2 regions of the Pseudomonas sp. Cab53 genome follow, and region 1 is predicted to be linked to the other one. Evidence: predicted binding sites of a transcription regulator. Region 1 holds the regulator's gene; the other holds the start of a gene.
What was found. The regulator sigma-54, encoded in region 1, starts transcription at its own class of promoters, with help from an activator protein. The targets are predictions, from matches to a motif close to ANTGGCATNNANNTTGCTNT.

Region 1 (11,294 bases):
CTCCAACATGAACGCCAACGAAGTGCTCGCTACCCTCGCCAGCCGGTTGCTGGGCGAGCCGATCAACCCCAACGACCACGTCAATTGCGGCCAGAGCAGCAACGACATCATTCCCACCAGCATTCATGTCAGCGCCGCGCTGGCCCTGCACGAACAATTGCTGCCGGCGTTGCTGCACCTGGTGCAGGTGATCGAGCACAAGGCCGTGCAGGTCCACCCGTTCATCAAGACCGGCCGTACCCACCTGATGGATGCCATGCCGGTGCGCTTGAGCCAGGTGCTCGAGGGTTGGGCGCAGCAACTCAAGGCCAACATCGGTCACCTGCAGGACTTGCTGCCGAGCCTGCAAGCGCTGGCCCAGGGCGGTACGGCGGTGGGCACCGGGGTCAATGCCCATCCGCGTTTCGCCGAGCTGTTCAGCCAGCAACTGACGCAATTGACCGGGGTGCAATTCACTCCAGGCAAGCACCTGTTCGCGCTGATCGGTTCCCAGGACACTGCCGTGGCAGTGTCCGGCCAGCTCAAGACCACCGCGGTGTCGCTGATGAAAATCGCCAACGACCTGCGCTGGATGAATTCCGGGCCGTTGGCTGGCCTGGGCGAGATCGAGCTCGAAGGCCTGCAGCCGGGCTCGTCGATCATGCCCGGCAAGGTCAACCCGGTGATCCCCGAAGCCACGGCGATGGTGGCAGCCCAGGTCATCGGCAACGACACGGTGATCACCGTCGCCGGTCAGTCCGGTAATTTCGAACTGAACGTGATGTTGCCGATCATCGCCCAGAACCTGTTGAGCAGCATTGCCCTGATGTCCACCGCCAGCCGTTTGCTGGCGGACAAGGCCATCGCCACGTTCAAGGTCAACGAAGCCCGGCTCAAGGATGCGTTGTCGCGCAATCCGATCCTGGTTACCGCCTTGAACCCGATCATCGGTTACCAGAAGGCCGCTGAAATCGCCAAGACGGCCTACCGGCAAGGCCGCCCGGTCATCGATGTCGCCCTGGAATACACCCATCTGAGCCGTAGCGAACTCGAGGTTCTGCTGGACCCCGAGAAGCTCACCGCTGGCGGCGTTTAACCCGACACACCTGTGGAGGATTGATCATGGAACACTGGAAACGAACGATCGAACGCGCCAATCGCTGGTTCAGGCTGGGCGAGTGGGTGGATGCCCGGGAAGCCTATCTGCAGGCACTGGCCTTGGCCCAGGTGTTGTTCGAGCGCTGGCCGGACGCCGATGAAGCCGTGGCTGCCTGTGTCGTTTCCCATCACAACCTGGCGGACCTGCACTTGTGCCTGAACCAGCCGGAGGAGAGCGTCGAGTACCTGTGCGCCATTCACCAACGCCTGTTGCAAACCATGCAGGACGAACGCCTGGCACCGGCCCTGCGTGCAGCGGCGCTGCGCCAGAGCCACAAGACCTACGTCGAACTGCTGAATTTCATCAGCGAGCACGGCGAATACCCTCGCACCCAACGCCTGCTGCACTGCGATGCCGCCTCATCGCGGCCGTGCAATGCCCCGGTTCATTACGGAGTTCATTGAAAATGGCTTTTACCTTGCCTGCATTGCCCTACGCCTACGACGCCCTGGAGCCGCACATCGATGCGCAGACCATGGAAATCCACTACACCAAGCATCACCAGACCTACATCAACAACCTCAACGCTGCGGTAGAGGGCACCGAATACGCCAGCTGGCCCGTCGAGAAACTGGTTTCCAGTGTGGCGCAATTGCCCCAGGACCTGAAAGCCGCTGTGATCAACCAGGGCGGTGGCCATGCCAACCATTCGTTGTTCTGGGAGGTGATGAGTTCCCAGGGGGAGGGCGGCCGGAAGGCGCCTTGGCCGAAGCGATCGAAACGCAACTGGGTGGCCTGGAGCGTTTCAAGGAAGCCTTCACCAAGGCCGCGCTCACCCGCTTCGGCAGTGGCTGGGCCTGGCTGAGCGTGACACTGCAAAATACCCTGGTGGTGGAAAGCAGCGGCAACCAGGACAGCCCGCTGATGAATGGCAATACGCCGATCCTGGGGCTGGACGTGTGGGAGCACGCCTACTACCTGCGCTACCAGAACCGTCGGCCCGAATACATCAGCGCGTTCTACAACGTGATCAACTGGCCAGAAGTGGCGCGGCGCTACGAGGCCGCGCTAGGCGCTTATTCGCCTTCGTCGAAATAGTTGTTGATCAAGGCCACCAGGGCATCCATCGCTTCCTGCGCCTCTTCGCCTTCGGTGGCCAGGTGGATCTTGGTGCCCTTGCCGGCAGCGAGCATCATCATGGCCATGATGCTCTTGCCGTCGATCATGGTTTCAGGCGTCCGACCGACGCGGATAGTCGTGTCCTTGAACCGGCCTGCCACGCCAACGAATTTGGCTGAAGCCCGGGCGTGCAGCCCCAGCTTGTTGATGATTTCTATTTCCTGAGCAGGCATCGCGATGTGAATCCTTTAACTGAGGTCGCGGTGGCGAACCTGGACATTCTTCAGGGATTGTTGCAGGAGCTGACCCAGGCGTTCGGTCAGGTAGACGGAGCGGTGATGGCCGCCCGTGCAGCCAATGGCAATCGTGACGTAGGCACGGTTGCTGGCGGCAAAGCGGGGCAGCCACTTGAGCAGGTAGCTGGAAATATCCTGGTACATCTCTTCGACATCCGGCTGTGCGGCCAGGTAGTCGATTACCGGTTGGTCGAGCCCGGACTGCTCGCGCAACTCCGGTTTCCAATAAGGGTTGGGCAGGCAGCGCACGTCGAACACCAGGTCGGCGTCCACGGGCATGCCACGTTTGAACCCGAACGACTCCACCAGGAACGCCGTACCTGGCTCCGGCTGGTTCAGCAGGCGCAACTTGATGGTGTCGCGCAGCTGATACAGGTTCAGGTTCGTGGTATTGACCTTCAGGTCCGCCAGGTCGGCAATCGGCCCCAGCAGTTGGCTCTCATCCTCGATGGCTTCGGCCAGGGAGCGATTGGCGTTGCTCAGCGGGTGGCGCCGGCGGGTTTCGGAAAACCGCTTGAGCAGTGTTTCTTCATCAGCATCCAGGTACAAGACATCGCACTGGATGTGCCGGCTGCGCACTTCCTCGAGCAGGGCCGGGAAACGCGACAGGTGGCTAGGCAGGTTGCGCGCGTCGATGGACACCGCCACCAAAGGCTGCGCCAGCTCGGTATGGATCATCGCGCGCTCGGCCAGCTCCGGCAGCAAGCCGGCGGGCAGGTTGTCTATGCAGTAGTAGCCGCTGTCCTCAAGCACATTGAGGGCCGTGCTTTTACCGGAGCCGGAGCGACCACTGACGATGATCATGCGCATGTTTAATGACCGTTCTGCTCGTCCAGGACAACCTGATACAAGGCTTGGTTAGTCGGTGCGCTGCGCAATTTTTCGCGCACTTCCTTGCGGTCCAGCATGCTGGCGATCTGGCGCAGCAGCTCAAGATGCGCATCGGTCGCCGCTTCCGGGACCAGCAGTACGAACAGCAGGTCGACCGGTGCGCCGTCAATGGCGTCGAAATCGATGGCGGCTTCAAGGTGCAGCAACGCGCTGATGGGCGAGGTGCATCCCTTGAGGCGGCAGTGAGGAATGGCGATGCCGTTGCCAAAACCGGTGGAGCCGAGTTTTTCACGGGCAACGAGGGCCTCGAAGACGTCCTGCATTTCCAGATCCGGCACTTCGCGGTGGATCAGGTTGGCGATTTGTTCGAGGGCTTTCTTTTTACTGCCGCCCGGCGCGTTCACCAGGGAACGGCCGGGGGTCAGGATGGTTTCTAGTCGGATCATGGATTGGGGGGTTAACGACCGGTAGCGCCCTGGAGGAGGCTCTGGGTCTTTTCCTTATGCTTTTTGAGTTGGCGATCCAGCTTGTCGGTCAGCAGGTCAATCGCGGCATACATGTCTGTGTGCTCCGCATTGGCAACCACCTCTCCGCCGGGAATATGCAACGTGGCTTCGATTTTCTGCAGCAGCTTCTCGACGTTCATCGTGACTTGCACATTGGTGATCTTGTCGAAATGCCTTTCCAATCGGTCGAGTTTTTCGCCGATATAGGTGCGCAGGGGTTCGGTCACTTCCAGTTGGTGTCCACTGATGTTGACTTGCATACAGCTTCTCCTTCGTTGCCAGTGCATAAAGCGGCAGGCAGAAATGCCTGCCACTGGAACGCTGTGGCGTGGCCTGTTACATCAACCGCTTGCGTTCGCTCGAAGGTGCGATCCCGAGGGATTCGCGGTACTTGGCGACGGTACGGCGGGCCACCTGAATGCCTTGTGCCTCCAGTAAACCAGCGATCTTGCTGTCACTCAACGGCTTTTTCTGATTTTCCGCAGCCACCAGTTTCTTGATGATTGCGCGGATGGCCGTGGACGAGCATTCGCCGCCTTCGGAGGTGCTGACATGGCTGGAGAAAAAGTATTTCAATTCATAGATGCCCCGTGGGGTATGCATGAATTTCTGGGTGGTTACCCGGGAAATCGTCGACTCGTGCATGCCCACTGCCTCGGCAATGTCATGCAGGACCAACGGTTTCATCGCTTCGTCGCCGTACTCCAGGAAGCCGCGCTGATGCTCGACGATCTGGGTGGCCACTTTCATCAGGGTTTCGTTGCGACTCTGCAGGCTCTTGATGAACCAGCGCGCTTCCTGCAACTGGTTGCGCATGAAGGTGTTGTCGGCGCTGGTGTCGGCGCGCCTGACGAAGCCGGCGTACTGGGCGTTGACCCGCAGCTTGGGCACCGACTCCTGGTTCAGCTCGACCAGCCAGCGATCGTTGTGCTTGCGCACGATGACGTCGGGCACCACGTATTCGGGTTCGGTGGATTCGATCTGCGAGCCGGGGCGCGGGTTGAGGCTCTGCACCAGTTCGATGACCTGGCGCAGTTCGTCTTCCTTGAGCTTCATGCGGCGCATCAACTGGCTGTAGTCGCGGCCGCCCAGCAGGTCGATGTAGTCGGTGACCAGTCGCTTGGCTTCGGTCAGCCAGGGTGTCTTGGCCGGCAACTGGCGCAGTTGCAGCAGCAGGCATTCGCCCAGGTTGCGGGCGCCGATGCCGGCCGGCTCGAACTGTTGGATCCGGTGGAGAACGGCCTCGATCTCGTCCAGCTCGATGTCGAGCTCGGGGTCGAAGGCTTCCAGGATTTCTTCCAGGGTCTCGTCCAGGTAGCCCTGGTTGTTGATGCAGTCGATCAGGGTGACGGCGATCAGGCGATCGGTGTCGGACATCGGCGCCAGGTTCAACTGCCACAGCAAGTGGCTTTGCAGGCTTTCGCCGGCGGAGGTGCGGGTGGTGAAGTCCCACTCGTCGTCATCGCTGCTCGGCAGGCTGCTGGCGCTGGTCTGGTAGACGTCTTCCCAGGCCGTGTCCACGGGCAGGTCGTTGGGAATGCGTTCGTTCCATTCGCCGTCCTCGAGGTTGTCCACCGTCGGGGCGGCTTCCTGGTAGGACGGTTCGGGGATCTCGGTGTTGGTCTTCTGCTCGACGTTGTCGGCCAGCGGGTCGGTGTTGTCGAAGTCGTCGCCTTCTTCCTGGCGTTCGAGCATCGGATTGGACTCCAGAGCCTCTTGGATTTCCTGTTGCAGGTCCAGGGTCGACAATTGGAGCAGGCGGATGGCCTGTTGCAGCTGCGGCGTCATCGTCAGCTGCTGGCCCATTCTCAAGACTAGCGATGGTTTCATGGCAGGGGCTTAACACCTTATTCGCCGGCGCACATGCGCCATCCACTACAGGGCGCCGAAGCGCCAAACTTAAGCAAATTATATGCCTGAAACTGAAGTGTTTGCCTAGGGCATCACCATAATAAAATCAGCAATGCCCGCGGCGATTCGCCAGACACTCGTGCTTACAGGCGGAACTCATGGCCCAGGTACACTTCCTTGACCAGGTCGTTGGCCAGGATGGCGGCGGAGTCGCCTTCGGCGATCAACTGGCCGTCATTGACGATATAGGCGGTCTCGCAGATATCCAGGGTCTCGCGCACGTTGTGGTCGGTGATGAGCACGCCGATGCCCTTGGCCTTGAGGTGGTGGATGATCTGCTTGATGTCGCCCACCGAGATCGGGTCCACGCCGGCGAAGGGTTCGTCGAGCAGGATGAACTTCGGTGCGGTGGCCAGGGCCCGGGCGATTTCCACCCGGCGCCGTTCACCACCGGACAGGCTCATGCCCAGGTTGTCGCGAATGTGGCTGATATGGAATTCCTGCAGCAGGCTTTCCAGTTCCTGGCGACGACCGGCCTTGTCGAGTTCCTTGCGGGTCTCGAGGATCGCCATGATGTTGTCGGCGACCGACAGCTTGCGGAAGATCGACGCTTCTTGCGGCAAGTAGCCGATACCGGCCTTGGCCCGGCCGTGCATCGGCTGGTGGCTGACATCCAGGTCGTCGATCAGTACGCGACCCTGGTCGGCCTGGACCAGGCCGACGATCATGTAGAAGCAGGTGGTCTTGCCCGCGCCGTTGGGGCCGAGCAGGCCGACGATCTGGCCGCTGTCGATGGACAGGCTGACATCACGCACGACTTGACGGCTCTTGTAGCTCTTGGCCAAGTGCTGAGCTTTCAGAGTTGCCATTACTGGGCCTTCTGGTCGGTTTTCTTTTTAGGCTGGATCACCATGTCGATCCGTGGGCGCTGCTCGGTCACCTTGCTGCCGGTGGCGCGACCGGCGCTGGCCAGTTTCTTGTTGGTGTCGTAGACGATCTTCTCACCCTGGGTGACGTTGTTGTCCTTGTCGACGACCTTGGCGCGGTCGATCAGAACGACGCGGTCCTGGGAGGCGTGGTACTGGATGGTCACGCCATAGCCCTGCACAGGCTTGGTGTCGCCGGCGGTCTGCAACTGCTCGAAGTAGGCCAGGTTGCCGACCGAGGTCACCACGTCGATGTCGCCGGACTGGGTGCGCGTGATGGTCACGGTGTTGCCGGTCACTTTCATCGAGCCCTGGGTGATGATCACATCGCCCTTGTAGGTGGCTACGCCGTTCTTGTCGTCCAATTGGGCGTCGTCGGCCTGGATGCGGATAGGCTGGTCGCGGTCGTTGGGAAGAGCCCAGGCGCTCGCGCTTCCCAGTGCTGCGCCCAGACTGAGCAAAATAGGGAGGGTTTTAGCGAGCTTCATACTGTCCTCTTACGTTCGATAGCAGGTGTATCCTGCTTTCCTTCAAATACGCCTTCATTCCCGTGCCGGTCGATACACCCCCGGCGCCGTCGATTCTAACGGGTTGCTCGGTCTGCGCATATTGTTGCTGCGGGAACACCGTCATGCGTGTGCTGGTGATGATGGTCGTGCGGTTCTTCTCGTCGGTCCGGGCCACGCGCACCGAGTCGATCAACTCCACTTCGGTGCCGCCGGAATTGACTTCGGCGCGCTTGCTCTGCACGTGCCACGGAAACTCGGTGCCGCGAAACATGTTCAGGTCCGGCGTGGTGACCAGCGTAATGTCGGTTGCCTTGACGTGGTCGACCTTGTCGGCTGTCATTTCGTACTGCACTTTTCCGTCGGGCAGGTATTGCAGGGTGTGGGTGTTGGTCGCATACCAGTCGATCTTTTCCTCGACCACCGGCGCGGGCTGGTCGAGAAACCGTTCCGGGCTGATGTTCCAGTAGCCCACCGCCGCGAAAATCGCCGCGATACAGGCAAACACCACGATGGTGCGAATCTTCTTGCTCAGCATAATTGGCTCACAGGTACGCGGCGTTGGCCGCTTCGAGGCGGCCCTGGGCGCGCAGGATCAGTTCACAGAATTCGCGGGCCGCGCCTTCGCCGCCGCGCGCCGTGGTCACACCGTGGGCGTGCTCGCGTACGAAGCCGGCCGCATTGGCCACGGCCATGCCAAGGCCGACGCGGCGGATCACCGGCAGGTCCGGCAGGTCGTCACCGAGGTAGGCCACCTGTTCATAGCTTAGGTTGAGTTGGCCCAGAAGTTCGTCGAGGACGACGAGTTTGTCCTCGCGCCCCTGGTAAAGGTGCGGGATGCCGAGGTTCTTGGCGCGCCGTTCGACCACCGGGGTCTTGCGGCCGCTGATGATCGCGGTCTGCACGCCGGCGGCCATCAGCATCTTGATGCCCTGGCCGTCGAGGGTGTTGAAGGTCTTGAACTCGCTGCCGTCCTCGAGGAAATACAGGCGACCGTCGGTCAGTACGCCGTCCACATCGAATACCGCCAGCTTGATGGCCTTGCCGCGTTGCAACAGGTCTGTGCTCATTTACATGACTCCCGCACGCAGCAGATCGTGCATGTTCAGGGCGCCCACCGGACGGTCTTCGTCGTCGACGACCACCAGGGCGTTGATCTTGTGGTCTTCCATGATCTTCAGGGCCTCGGCGGCGAGCATCTCGGCGCGGGCGGTCTTGCCGTGGGGCGTCATCACCTGGTCGATGGTGGCGCTGTGGATGTCGATGGTGCGGTCCAGGGTGCGGCGCAGGTCGCCGTCGGTGAAGATCCCGGCCAGCTTGCCGTCGGCTTCCAGGACCACCGTCATGCCCAGGCCCTTGCGGGTCATCTCCATCAGGGCATCCTTGAGCAAGGTGCCGCGCTGCACCTGCGGCAACTCCTGGCCGGCGTGCATCACGTCGTCGACCTTCAGCAGCAGGCGACGGCCGAGGGCGCCGCCGGGGTGGGAGAAGGCGAAGTCTTCGGCGGTGAAACCCCGGGCTTCCAGCAGGGCCACGGCCAGGGCATCGCCCATGACCAGCGCGGCGGTGGTGGATGAGGTCGGTGCCAGGTTCAGCGGGCAGGCTTCGTGCTCGACATGCACGTTAAGGTTCACGTCGGCGGCCTTGGCCAGGGGCGAGTCGGGGTTGCCGGTGAGGCTGATCAACTGGATGCCCAGGCGCTTGATCAACGGCAGCAGCGTGACGATTTCATTGGTGGAGCCGGAGTTGGACAGGGCGAGGATGACGTCATCCCGGGTGATCATGCCCATGTCGCCGTGGCTGGCTTCGGCCGGGTGAACGAAAAATGCCGTGGTGCCGGTGCTGGCCAGCGTGGCGGCAATCTTGTTGCCGATGTGCCCGGACTTGCCCATGCCGACCACGACCACGCGGCCCTTGCTGGCCAGAATCATCTCGCAGGCGCGTACGAAATCAGCGTCGATATGGGGCAGCAAGCCTTGTACGGCTTCGAGCTCGAGGCGGATGGTACGTTGTGCCGATTGAATCAGGTCGCTGGATTGGCTCATGTCAGAAATCGTATAGCCCGATGAAAAGGCGGCGATTATAGCGGCAATGAACAATTCCCTCACGTAAGTTCGTCATGCTTTGTGTGAATGGGTCGCCCGGCCTGACACAAAGTGTGGTCTTTATCCGTGGATCCAGGCCGACTGGCCCCAGGCTTGGGCCTTGGGCGCAAGGGTGTTGCAGTGATATAGTTCGCCGCCGGTTCGGGTGCCCGGCGGTACCGGCGTTTGTCGGCAGGCCGGGGCATTCGAATGTGAGGCTGCATCGCAAGGAGTTTAGATGAGTGCCGACAACGCTTACGCGGTCGAGCTGAAGGGGCTGTCCTTCAAGCGAGGGACGCGCAGCATTTTCAATGACATCGATATTCGCATTCCACGCGGCAAGGTGACCGGCATCATGGGGCCTTCCGGGTGCGGCAAGACCACGTTGCTGCGGCTGATGGGCGCGCAGTTGCGTCCCAGTGCCGGCGAAGTCTGGGTCAATGGCCAGAATCTTCCCCAGTTGTCGCGCAGCGACCTGTTCGATGCGCGCAAGCACATGGGCGTGCTGTTCCAGAGTGGTGCATTGTTTACCGACCTGGACGTTTTCGAGAACGTGGCCTTTCCCCTGCGGGTCCATACCGACCTGCCGGAAGAGATGATCCGCGACATCGTGCTGCTCAAGTTGCAGGCCGTCGGGCTGCGTGGCGCCCTCGACCTGATGCCGGACGAGCTGTCCGGCGGCATGAAGCGCCGGGTCGCCCTGGCGCGGGCGATTGCCCTCGATCCGAAGATCCTCATGTACGACGAACCCTTCGTCGGGCAGGACCCGATCGCCATGGGCGTGCTCGTGCGCCTGATCCGCCTGCTCAACGACGCGCTGGGCATCACCAGTATCGTGGTGTCCCACGACCTGGCCGAAACCGCCAGCATCGCGGACTACATCTACGTGGTGGGCGATGGCCAGGTGCTGGGGCAGGGCACGCCCCAGGAGCTCAAGGACTCGGACAACCCGCGCATTCGCCAATTCATGAAGGGTGATCCGGACGGCCCGGTGGCGTTCCATTTTCCGGCCACGGATTACCGTACCGATCTGCTGGGGAAGCGCTGATGCGCAAGAAATCATTACTGGAAAGAATCCGCCTGTTTGGCCGATCGGGTATCGACGTGGTGGCCGTGCTGGGCCGTTCCTCGTTGTTCCTGATGCACGCCTTGCTGGGCCGCAACTCCACCGGCGGCGGTTTTGGCCTGCTGGTCAAGCAATTGCATGCCGTGGGCGTGATGTCCCTGGTGATCATCGTGGTCTCCGGGATCTTCATCGGCATGGTGCTGGCCCTGCAAGGCTTCAGCATCCTGTCCAGCTACGGCTCGGAGCAGGCCGTCGGGCAGATGGTCGCGCTGACCCTGCTGCGCGAACTCGGCCCGGTGGTGACCGCGCTGCTGTTCGCCGGGCGTGCCGGTTCGGCGTTGACGGCTGAAATCGGTAACATGAAGTCCACCGAGCAACTGTCCAGCCTGGAAATGATCGGCGTGGACCCGCTCAAGTACATCATTGCCCCGCGCCTGTGGGCCGGCTTCATTTCCCTGCCGGTGCTGGCGATGATCTTCAGCGTCGTCGGGATCTGGGGCGGTTCCTGGGTCGCGGTCGACTGGCTGGGGGTCTATGAAGGTTCCTACTGGTCCAACATGCAGAACAGCGTCGACTTCCTCGGCGATGTGCTCAACGGCGTGATCAAAAGTGCCGTATTCGCTTTCGTGGTGACCTGGATCGCCGTGTTTCAAGGCTATGACTGTGAGCCCACGTCAGAGGGGATCAGCCGTGCCACAACCAAGACCGTGGTGTACGCCTCGCTGGCGGTCCTGGGCCTTGACTTTATTCTGACCGCCTTGATGTTTGGAGATTTCTGATGCAAAACCGCACCCTGGAAATCGGTGTCGGCCTTTTCTTGCTGGCTGGCATCCTGGCTTTGCTGCTGCTGGCCCTGCGAGTCAGTGGGCTGGCGCCGACGGCAAGCACCGACACTTATAAACTTTATGCTTATTTCGACAATATCGCCGGTTTGACTGTCAGAGCCAAGGTGACCATGGCCGGTGTGACCATCGGCAAGGTCACGGCAATCGATCTGAACCGAGAGGATTTCACCGGTCGGGTGACGCTGC
Region 2 (11,294 bases), 2.6 Mb from region 1:
TGATGGTGCTTTGGGTGGAGATGGTCTTGGCGTTCGCCTGGTAGTTGCTCTGCGCCTTGATCAGCTCGACCAGTTCGTTGGTCAGGTTGACGTTGGACTCTTCCAGGGAGTTGGAGACGATCGAACCCAGGGTGCCTGTGGTTGGAGCGTCGTAGCCCGGGATACCCGAGTCGAAGGTTTCCTTCCAACTGGTGCCACCTACCGGTTGCAGGCCCTGCTCGTTGGTGAAGCTGGCAAGGGCGAGCTGGCCGATCGGCTTGGTCTGGTTGTTGCTGAAGTTGGCCAGCAATACGCCGCTGCCGTCGATGGTCAGGTTGGTGATCTGGCCGGTGGCGTAGCCGTTCTGGGTCGGGATCGAACGCGCAGTGTCGGCGTTGAACTGGGTGGTGTTGGTCATCGAGATCGTGATGCTTGGCGCACTCGCAGCCCCGTTGGCCGCCCACACGCCGTTGGTCACGGTGCCCGGCACCCAGCCCGTCAGCACCAGGTCGTTGTTGATGGTCGCAGGAGGCGTGCTCACCTGGGTCAGCTTGCCGCTCGAATCGAAGGTCATGGTCGAAGGCACCGGTGCGGTCGCCCCCGTCGTGGTCGGCAAGCTGCCGTTGAGGTTACGACCGTCGATCAGCGTATAGACGTTCCAGGTGTTGCCAGCCGTCTTGACCATGTACTGGTCCATGGAGTGCTGGTTGCCCTGGGTGTCATAGACCGGGGTGGTGAACTGCTTGGTGAAGGTCGCCGTGTCGCTCGGGTTGAACGCCGCGGTGATCGCCGGCGCCGTCGAGTTCAGGTTGATGGTCGACGACACCAGGCTGGTCGCTTGCGGCGGCAGGTTGGAGGTGTCGATGCGCAGGTCGGTCAGGATGCCGTTCTGGATCTTGCCGTTGGCGTCCACACCGTAGCCTTGCAGGCGCGAAGTGCCATCGGTGTTGGTGATGAAGCCTTCCTTGTCGGTCTTGAAGGTACCGGCACGGGTGTAGCTCAGCGAACCGTCGTTGCTCAGGACGAAGAAGCCCTGGCCCTGGATGCCCATGTCCAGCACGTTGCCGGTGTTGTTGACGTCACCCTGGCCGAACTGTTGGGAAACGTTGGCCAGGCGCACGCCGTTGCCGACGGTCTTGCTGCCCGAACCCAGCTTGGTGGCCGAGTAGACATCTTCGAATTCCGCGCGAGACGATTTGAAACCGGTGGTCGCCACGTTGGCGATGTTGTTGCCGGTAACGTCCAGCTGCTTGTTGGCTGCATAGAGACCGCTAAGGCCGATGTTGAAAGACATTTTCCACTCCTTTGCCGGGTTAGTCGGCTCTTACATACCAATAGTTTGTACTTTGGACAGGGCGATGCTGCCCAGCCCGGCGAGGTTGAGCATCAACTCACCGCCCGTCTGGCTGATCGTCACGCTGCTGACCGTTGCCGGCAGGTTGGTGATCAGCGACGTGGCCTGGCCGTCGATAGTCGTCGAGGCCGCGAAGGTATAAGTGCCCGATTCGACCGTCGTGCCCGCGTCGTTCTTGCCATCCCAGATGAAGGCGGAATTGCCGGCCTTCTGGCTGCCCAGGTCGATGGTGCGCACGGTCTTGCCGTCCTTGTCGACGATCTTGACCGCGACGGAGGAAACCGATGCCGGGACCACCACCGTGCCGTTGAGGCTCTTGGAGGTATCGACCACGGCCTTGTCGCCCGGGGCAATGACCGAGCGCCCGACCAGCGACGACGCCTGCAAGGCCTGGGACGAGTTGTAGTTGCCGGCGATACCGCTCACCGTCTGGTTGAGGGTGGTGATGCCTTCCAGGCTGCTGAACTGCGCCAGTTGGGCCACGAACTCGCCGTTGTCCTGGGGCTCCAGCGGGTTCTGGTTCTTCAGTTGGGTAACGAGCAGTTGCAGGAACGCATCCTTGCCCAGCTCCTTCTTGCCGGTCGCCGCGCTGGTGGCCGAGGTCAGGCTGTCGCTGGCGCTAGTGGTCTTGACCGACGAGTTCGCCAGGATCTCGTTGAGACTCAGACCACCGGTGGTGTTGGTAACACTCATGTGACTCGCCCCTTATCACTGACCGAGGGTCAGGACCTTCTGCATCATGGTTTTGGCGGTGTTCATCATTTCGGCGTTGGTCTGGAACGAACGACTGGCGGAAATCATGTCGGCCATTTCCTCGACGACGTTGACGTTCGGGTAGTAGACGTACCCCTTGGCGTCGGCAGCCGGATGGTTAGGCTCGTAACGTGCTTCGAGGTTGCTCTGGTCTTCGACCACGCCCAACACCTGCACGCCCTGCCCGGCCGCGTCCTGCTCCTGGAACAGCGAGTCGCTGCCGCCGTTCTGGCCAGCCTGGAACATGGTGGCGAACACCGGGTGACGAGCACGGTAGGTCTGGTCGATGCTCGACGACACGGTTTCGGCGTTGGCGATGTTACTGGCGACGGTGTTCAGGCGAGTGGTCTGGGCACTCATGGCACTGCCGGCGATGTTGAATACGCTCGCGATCGACATGGATTACTCTCCGCGCAGGGCCGATACCAGCCCTTTGAATTTGCTGTTGAGCAGCGTGAAGCTGGCCTGGAAGTTCACGGAGTTCTCCGCGTAGTTGGACTGTTCCAGTTGAGCGTCCACGGTGTTCTGGTCGATGGACGGTTGCATCGGCGTGCGATACATCAGCGACTCGTCGCCATTGCCCAGGCCCTCGGCCTCGATATGACGGCTGTTGGTCATGTTCAGGGCGAAGCTGCCGTTCTTGGTCTTCTCGTTCTGCTCGGCGAGCACTTTGGAGAAGTCCAGATCCCGGGCCTTGTAGTTCGGGGTATCGGCGTTGGCGATGTTGTTGGCCAGGACTTCGGCACGCTGGGCGCGGAAGCCCAGGGCCTTTTCATGGATACCGAGCGCTTTATCGAAGCTGATGCTCATGGCACAAACCTTTGGGTGACCAATGTACGTACGATGGCTATAGCAAGCGTCGTGCCACTTTCCAAAAGCCCATAAACCGGGGCTTTGCGGGCAGCGGCAAGGCGGCAATGCCAGAAAAGCGGCAATGGGTTTCCGCTTGGCTGCCGCTTTTCTGCCGCTCTCAGCGTCAACGGCGATTAATGGTGGGAGCGGGCTTGCCGCGAAAGCGGTGTATCAGTCGGCATCAATGTCTCTATTGGATCGCCTTCGCGGGCAAGCCGCTCCCACAGGAGATTGGGGGGATTTGATGAAAGGTGGCAGGCAAAAAAAAAGGGAGCCTTAAAGGGCTCCCGTTTTTTGACACACCGGCCAATCACTTCGCCTGGTAGATGATCCCCGGGCTGCACTGGACCATCTGGTAATGATCCGGCAAGCCGTTCAACGCCTCGGAAGCCCCGAGGAACAGGTAGCCACCGGGCTTCAGGGTGCCGTGGATACGCATCAGGATGTCCTTCTTCACTTCGGCCGAGAAGTAGATCAGCACGTTGCGGCAGAACACGATGTCGAACTTGCCCAGGCTGGCATAGCTGTCCAGTAGGTTGAACGAGCGGAACTCCACCCGGTTCTTGATCGGTGCCTTGACCACCCAACGCCCCGGCCCCTTCGGATCGAAGTAGCGCTGCAAGCGATCGGGCGACAGGCCGCGACCGATGGCCAGGCTGTCGTACTCGCCGGTCTTGCAGTTGTTGAGCATGGTCCCGGACAGGTCGGTGGCGACGATCTGCACGCCCCCCTTCAACTGGCCGATGTTGGTCCGCTCGAACTCGTCGATGGACATCGACAGCGAATACGGCTCCTGTCCCGACGAGCAGGCCGCCGACCAGATCCGCAGGCGCTGGCCCGGACTGGCCTTGATGGCCGCCGGCAGCACTTTGTTCTTCAACACCTCGAACGGATAGGTGTCGCGAAACCACAAGGTTTCGTTGGTGGTCATGGCGTCCACCACCATCTCGCGCAAGCCACTGCGCGGCTGGGTCTGGATGCGCTGCACCAGCTCGCCCAACGTCTTGAGGCCCTGTTGCTCCATCAATTTGTTGAGACGGCTCGACACCAGGTATTGCTTGTTTTCACCAAGCAATATGCCACAGGCTTTTTCCAGGAAGACCCGGAACTGTTCGAAATCCAAATTACCCGTAGACAAGATACCGCCTCTTTCATTGTATTGATGTGCCGGGCGCACAATGCGCCCGACCTTTTATTCTACTGACTTGATTCGATCGACCACCCGGGACGCCAGGTCATCGGGCCGGAATTTTGCCAGGAAATCGTCGGCACCGACCTTCTTGACCATCGCCTGGTTGAACACCCCGGACAACGACGTGTGCAAGATGATATGCAGTTTCTGCATACGCGGGTCGCTGCGGATCTCCGAAGTGAGGGTGTACCCGTCCATCTCCGGCATCTCGATGTCGGAGATCATCATCAGGAACTCCTCTTCCGGCTTCTTGCCCTCGTCGACCAGCGTGCGCAGGTAATCCAGCGCCTGCCGACCGTCGTTCAATGCAATCACCTCGACGCCGATAGTTTGCAGGCAACGGGTCACCTGCTTGCGCGCCACCGACGAATCATCCACGGTCAGCACCCGCAGCGAAATCGCCTTGTGCTGGGTTTCGGCATCCACCACACCCTGGGAAATCGTTTCCGTGGTCGGCGCCACTTCGGCGAGGATTTTCTCCACGTCGATGATTTCCACCAACTGGCTATCGACCCGGGTCACCGCCGTCAGGTAGTGATCGCGACCGGTGCCCTTGGGCGGCGGATGGATCTCCTCCCAGTTCATGTTGACGATGCGTTCCACCGAGCGCACCAGGAAACCCTGGGTCTTGGTGTTGTACTCGGTGATGATCACGAACGGATTGCTCTGGTCCATCAACCGCCCCGAACCGGTCGCCATCGCCAGGTCGAGGATGGGGATGGTCGCTCCCCGAATGTTTGCCACACCGCACACCACGGGACTGGACTTGGGCATCAGGGTCAGCTTGGGGCATTGCAGCACCTCGCGCACCTTGAATACGTTGATCCCGTACAACTGCTGGCCGTCGAGACGGAACAGCAACAGCTCCAGGCGATTCTGACCGACCAGCTGTGTCCGCTGGTTTACCGAGTCCATTACTCCCGCCATGCCCTGACTCCTACCTAACGCTAATGGGTCCGACGCGCATTCATCACTAAACGGCACGGGGCTTGCTATTCAACCGGCATGAACGCACAAACGACATTTTCTCGACGCCTGACCACTCACTGCCGCCACTGGCTCGGTGCACTGTTGGCTGCCTGCCTGTTCACCTGGGGCAACCCGGCTCTCGCGGAGGCTCCGGTTACCTTGCCTGATCTCCTTATCGGCGTCACTCAAGGCTTTCTTGAATTCACCGTAGAAGACTATCTGGCAACCAGTCAAACCGAAGGTCGCTACGAAATCGAAGTCAACCAGCTCGACCCACGCCTGCGCATGCCGATGTGCGACAAGGAATTGACTGCCTCGCTGGAAAGCCCGGCCCGCCCGCTGGGCCGCGTCACGGTGAAGGTGCGCTGCGACAGCGCCGCGCCCTGGACGGTGTTCGTGCCCGCCCAGGTGCGCCTGTTTCGTGAAATCGTCACGACCACTCGTCCGCTCAAGCGGGCCGGGATCGTCGAGCCGCAGGACGTGGTGCTGCGCGAACGTGACGTCAGCCAGATCAGCCAGGGCTTCCTGACGTCGGTGGATGAGGCCATCGGGCAGAAACTTGTCCGACCAATGGTCGCCGACCAGGTCATCACCCAGGTGCACCTGGAACAGGCCGAAGTGGTCCGCAAGGGCGACCAGGTGGTCATCACCGCCCGCAGCGGCACCCTGGCCGTGCGAATGCCCGGCGAGGCCCTGTCCAACGGCGGCATGCGCGAGCAGATCCGAGTGAAGAACCTCAACTCCCAACGGGTGATCAAGGCTCAGGTCATCGCCCCCGGCCAGGTGGAAGTGGCCATGTAGTACTTTACGCAGGCAGGTAGAAAGCTGGCGCTTGACCTCGCTGTTCCCTAGACTGTGCCTTACGCAAAGGCAAGCGCAGACGTGCGCACGTTCATTGGATAAATGAGCCTAAAGTTTTTTTAGGGATGGCCGAAAACATGGCAAGCGTCCAAATATCCAGAGGTTTTCTACCATGGTCATCGACTTCAATCGTTTAAACAGCTCTTCACCGTTGACAGGCACTACGCGTACCAGCGCCAGCAAGGAAGCCGACAAATCCGCGCCGTTGTCTACGCCGGCCGAACAAGTCAGCAATGGAGAGTCGGTTCACCTCAGCAATGAGGCTCAGCAGTTGCAGAAGGTCACTGACAAGCTGCGCGATCAACCTGTCGTCGACAACGCCCGCGTGGCCGAGTTGAAAGCAGCCATCGCCGATGGCAGCTATAAAGTCGACAGCAACCGCGTAGCCAGCAAACTGCTCAACTTCGAAGCCCAGCGCTAGGCCGCCGCCTGCGCCAGGCTTTTGGACGCTTAAGACCTAAGGCCAGCCATGCACGACACGACTTTATTGCAACTGATCATCGACGACTTTGTCCCAGCGCAACAATTGCTGGAACTGCTGCAGACCGAATCACTGGCGCTGCACGGTCGCGACATGCCCTTGCTGGAAAACATCCTGGCACAGAAGCAGGCATTGATCATTTTGCTCGACCAGCATGGCCGCAAGCGCAGCGAAATCCTCGCCAGCCTCAACCTGCCCGCCAGCCCCGACGGCCTCGAGCAGTTGGCCAGCCAGTCGTCGATCGGCGACCAGCTCCTCGCCCAGAGCGCTGTCCTGACTGACCTGCTCGCCCAATGCCAGGCCGCCAACGCGCGCAATGGCCAGTCGATCCAGGTCCAGCAGGCCGCCACCGCCAATCAGTTGCGCATCCTCAATGGCGGTGAAATCCCGACGCTGTATGACGCTCGCGGTTCGACCGCCAAGATGGTCAAGCACCGCCCGCTCAGCCAGGCATGAAACGAACCATGCCGGCGCTCTATCAACGCGCGATACATGCTGGCAAAATGCTGGCTCTTTGTAGTCGTATTTTGCCTGGAGATTGACCCACCGTGTTCAATGCCTCAAACGCGGATGATGCTCCGCAACCGCCCAAGGTCCTTACCACGCCCCTGGAAATCTCCGGCAACCTGCGGATGCTGCAAGATAGCCATGACCCGCTGATCATCACCTTCCACGAACGCACCCAACGCTTCCAGAGCTACCTGGTGGACGTGAACCGCGAGAACAACTCCCTCGCCCTCGACGAAATGATCCCCCGGGACGGTGAACGGTTCCTGCTGGCGGGCGAGCCATTTCGCGTCGAGGGCTTCCACGACGGCGTGCGCATCGCCTGGGAAAGCAACGGCCCGCTGACCATCAGCGACACCAGCGACGGCCGCTGCTACCGCGGCGCCCTGCCTGACGAAGTGGTCTATCATCAACGTCGCAACGCCTTTCGTGCCGCCCTGAAGCTGGCACAACTGGTGGACGTCGAACTGGGCGGCGAAAAGCTCAAGGCGGCAGTAAACGGCAAGTTGCTGGACATTTCCGCCACCGGCTGCAAGCTGCGCTTTGACGGCGACATCACCGAACGCCTGCAACTGGGCCAGGTCTACGAGCGCTTCATCGCTGCCCTGCCCTTCGGCAACATGACGGCCCCGGTCGAATTGCGCTACCTGCATTTCGAAGAAAGGATCAACACCACCTTCGCTGGCGTGCGCTTCCACAACATCAGCGGCCTGGTGCAGCGCCAGGTCGAGCGGTTCGTCTACCAGCTCCAGCGCGAAGCCCGTCGTTTCGACAAAGATGATCTCTGATCCGCCGCATTAAAAAAACGGGCAGCCCCTTGCGGTGACTGCCCGTTTTTTTATGCGCAATTACGGCCTGGCTTGAGTAAAGCTGGGGGCCTGCGGCTCGTCATCGGCCGCTTCGGCTTCTGCAACCGGTTCAGGCTCGGGCTCAGGCTCGGGCTCAACGTCCGATGCGGCCGGCGCCTGCATCTGCTCCTGCACCACCTGCTCATCCACCCGAGGGTCAAGGCACGCTACCAGCGGCGAGCTCGACATGCTGTCGGGCATGGCCACGTGGTGCAGCGGAGCGTCGTCGACCTGGTGCAGGTTGGTGACCGCTTTCGGCCGAATCCGCCACACCAGTATCAAGGCGAAGAAGGCGGAAAACGCATACAGCATGTGGCTGCCGAACAGCTTCATCAGTACCCCGGCCACCAACGGCCCGATACTGGCACCGACGCCATAGGTCACCAACAGCATCGCCGTCAGCGACACTCGCCGATCCGCCTCGACGTGGTCATTGGAGAACGCCACTGCCAGCGGATACAGGCAGAACTGGACCAGCGAGCAGAAGAACCCGGCGATGAACAGCACTTCCAGCGGCACACTCGACAGGATCGCCAATGGCATCGCACAGATTGCCAGGGCCAATGCAAAGCAGCGGATCAGCAACGCCCGGTCGTAGCGATCGGACAGCCAGCCCAAAGGCCACTGCACCAGCAGGCCGGCGAAGATGCAGCTCCCCATGAACAGGCCGACCTGCTCGGTCGACAGGCCCTGCTGGGAGGCATACAACGGCGCCAGGCCATAGAAGGAACCGACGATCAACCCCGAGCCCAACACCGTGCTGAGCGACTGCGGGACGCGCTTGATGAAGAACCGCGGCTCCATCGGCGCCGGACGCAGCGGCGCCGGGTGAATCCGTCGGGTCAGCGCCACCGGCACCAGGCACAAGGTGAAGCACAGCGCCACCAGCATCAGCAATTCCAGGCCCAGGGCCGGATGGATCACCAGGATCAACTGGCCCAGCACCATCCCCAGGTACGAGGCGATCATGTAACCGCTGAACACCACCCCGCGCTGCTTGGCGTCGGCCTGCTCGTTGAGCCAGCTCTCGATGACCATGTACTGGCACATCATGCCGAGGCCGACAATCATCCGCAGCACGATCCAGGCCGGCAGCCAGTTCACCAGCCCGTGGCCCAGGACTGCCGCCCCGACGATCCCGGCGCAGGCCGAGTAGGCGCGGATATGCCCGACGCGGGCAATCAGCCGATGGCCGATCTTGCCGCCCAGCACCAGGCCGAAATAGTTGGCCGCCATCAGCGCACCGACCCACAGGCTGTCCACGTGGTCGGCGGCCAGGCGCAAGGCCAGGTAGGTACTCAAGAGGCCCGAGCCGATCAACATCATCAGCGAGGCGAAATAAAGCGCTCGAAAAGGTTTCCAGACTTGGCGCATCGGCGTTCCGAGCGGCTCCTTGAGGTGGGGTAAGGGCTACCCTTGAAGATAGCCCGGATACAACGATTCGTTATGCCTGGGCCGCCAGAATGCGGCGTTCCCAGGGTGTGATCTCATCGAAGAAGCTGGCCAGCTCAAGGGTCTTCGAAGCAACGTAGCCTTCGATGAACTCCTCACTGAACAGTTCCTTCGCCAGATGACTACGTTTCAGACGCTCCAACGCGGCATGCAAGGTACATGGCAGCGAGAGATTATCCGGCACGTCGAATTCACCCTGGATCGCCTCGCTGGGCTCCAGGCGATTTTCAATGCCATGCAGCCCGGCGGCCAGGCTCGCGGCGATCGCCAGGTACGGGTTGGCATCCGCCCCGGGCAAGCGATTCTCGACCCGACGGGCGACCGGTGAACTGGCGGGGATCCGCAGCCCGGCCGAACGGTTGTCATGGGACCAGCAGGCATTGTTCGGCGAGGCGCACGGCTGGTAGAGGCGCTGGTAGGAGTTCACGTTCGGCGCAAACAGGGCGGTGAAGTCGGCCAGGCCGGCCTGTTGCCCACCGATGAAATGCCGGAAAGTGGCCGTCGGCTCGCCAGCCTCGTCACTGAAGACGTTGCGACCGCTGCCCAGTTCCACGACGCTCTGGTGGATGTGCATCGAACTGCCCGGCGTATTCGCCAGGGGCTTGGCCATGCAGACCACGATCAGCCCATGCTTGAGGGCCACTTCCTTGAGCAGGTGCTTGAACAGGAAAGTCTGGTCGGCCAGCAGCAGCGGGTCGCCATGGAGCAGGTTGATCTCGAACTGGCTCACGCCCATTTCGTGCATGAACGTATCGCGGGGCAGGCCCAGTGCCGCCATGCAGGCGTACACCTCATTGAAGAAAGGTCGCAGGCCATTGTTGGAACTGACACTGAACGCCGAATGCCCGTCCTCGCGTCGCCCATCCAGGCCCAGCGGCGGCTGGAACGGCTGGGTCGGGTCCGGGTTGGGCGCGAACACGAAAAACTCCAGCTCGGTCGCCACGACCGGCGCCAGGCCACGGGCGGCATAACGCGCGATCACGGCCTTGAGTTGGCCGCGCGTGGAAAGCCTTGAGCTTTCACCGGTCAGTTCATCGGCATCGCAAATCGCCAGGGCGCGGGGCTGTTGGCTCCAGGGCAGGCGGTGGATCTGTTGCGGGTCGGCCACCAGGGCCAGGTCGCCGTCGTCGCTGCCGTAGAATCGCGCCGCCGGGTAACCGCCCATGATGCATTGCAGCAGCACCCCCCGCGCCAGCTGCAACCGTCGGCCCTCGAGGAACCCTTCGGCGGTCATCACCTTGCCTCGCGGCACGCCGTTCAAATCCGGCGTAACGCATTCAATCTCATCAATGCCCGTCAATCGCTGCGCGAGTGAACACTGGCCATCGGTCGTCATGACGCAATCCTTGTTATATGCGAGCCGCGAACGGCAACCCGTACAAAATAGGCTTCGGCTGTTCGGAATATCAAGCAGGCTGGACGAATAAAAACCGTCAGAAAATACACAGCCTACACCGTAGGAGCGAACCTGCTCACGAAGGCAGTCTGTCAGCCTTTGCGTAGCGACTGATGCACCGCCTTCGCGAGCAAGCTCGCTCCCACAGAGGGGTTATGCGCAAGGAATACCTCAGGGCAGGTAGATCCGGAACACCGCGCCGCCCAGCACACCGCCATTGGCGATCTCGGTTCGCCCGCTCACGCCGCCGCGCTGGTGCAGCCCGGCGATACGCGCCGCGAAGTACAGGCCCAGCCCGGTGCTGCCGCTGCTGTGGTTGATGCCTTGCACGTACTCAGCCTGGCGTTCGATCATCTCGGCCGGATAGCCCTCGCCGTCATCGTTGATGGTCAGCACCAACTGCCCGGCCTCATCGCTCGCGCTGATCAACAAGGCCTGGCGCCCATGGCGAATGGCGTTGGTGATGCAATTGTCGAGCACCGACGCAATCAACTCGCGGTCGAAAAAGCCCAGCGGGCTGAGGGGGTCGACTTCATAGGTGGCCATGATCCCGCGGCTGCGGAACACGTCCTCATGGCCGGCCAGTTGCGCCTCGATGAAATCGTCCAACTCGTGGTAGGCCGGATGCAGGGGCAACTGGTTGACGCCGA

Region 2: a site for sigma-54 is predicted at 2,936-2,955, ahead of flgB (flagellar basal body rod protein FlgB). Genes of this name have one in related genera too.

Annotation. Positions count from the first base shown of each region.
Region 1 covers NZ_AP021902.1:1,008,020-1,019,313, forward strand. The annotation lists gene KI241_RS04235 (class II fumarate hydratase) at 1-1,075, shown strand, start outside; gene KI241_RS04240 (tetratricopeptide repeat protein) at 1,102-1,542, shown strand; partial or broken gene KI241_RS04245 (superoxide dismutase) at 1,545-2,176, shown strand; gene KI241_RS04250 (HPr family phosphocarrier protein) at 2,155-2,430, opposite strand; gene rapZ (RNase adapter RapZ) at 2,446-3,303, opposite strand; gene ptsN (PTS IIA-like nitrogen regulatory protein PtsN) at 3,306-3,770, opposite strand; gene raiA (ribosome-associated translation inhibitor RaiA) at 3,782-4,090, opposite strand; gene KI241_RS04270 (RNA polymerase factor sigma-54) at 4,167-5,660, opposite strand; gene lptB (LPS export ABC transporter ATP-binding protein) at 5,825-6,550, opposite strand; gene lptA (lipopolysaccharide transport periplasmic protein LptA) at 6,550-7,095, opposite strand; gene lptC (LPS export ABC transporter periplasmic protein LptC) at 7,082-7,651, opposite strand; gene KI241_RS04290 (HAD family hydrolase) at 7,659-8,183, opposite strand; gene KI241_RS04295 (KpsF/GutQ family sugar-phosphate isomerase) at 8,184-9,158, opposite strand; gene KI241_RS04300 (ATP-binding cassette domain-containing protein) at 9,436-10,245, shown strand; gene mlaE (lipid asymmetry maintenance ABC transporter permease subunit MlaE) at 10,245-11,042, shown strand; gene mlaD (outer membrane lipid asymmetry maintenance protein MlaD) at 11,042-11,294, shown strand, end outside.
Region 2 covers NZ_AP021902.1:4,706,372-4,717,665, forward strand. The annotation lists gene flgE (flagellar hook protein FlgE) at 1-1,273, opposite strand, end outside; gene flgD (flagellar hook assembly protein FlgD) at 1,304-2,026, opposite strand; gene flgC (flagellar basal body rod protein FlgC) at 2,042-2,485, opposite strand; gene flgB (flagellar basal body rod protein FlgB) at 2,489-2,896, opposite strand; gene cheR (protein-glutamate O-methyltransferase CheR) at 3,249-4,076, opposite strand; gene KI241_RS20500 (chemotaxis protein CheV) at 4,131-5,057, opposite strand; gene flgA (flagellar basal body P-ring formation chaperone FlgA) at 5,136-5,900, shown strand; gene flgM (flagellar biosynthesis anti-sigma factor FlgM) at 6,073-6,381, shown strand; gene KI241_RS20515 (flagellar protein FlgN) at 6,430-6,897, shown strand; gene KI241_RS20520 (flagellar brake protein) at 6,990-7,736, shown strand; gene KI241_RS20525 (MFS transporter) at 7,797-9,170, opposite strand; gene KI241_RS20530 (glutamine synthetase family protein) at 9,241-10,482, opposite strand; gene KI241_RS20535 (HAMP domain-containing sensor histidine kinase) at 10,816-11,294, opposite strand, start outside.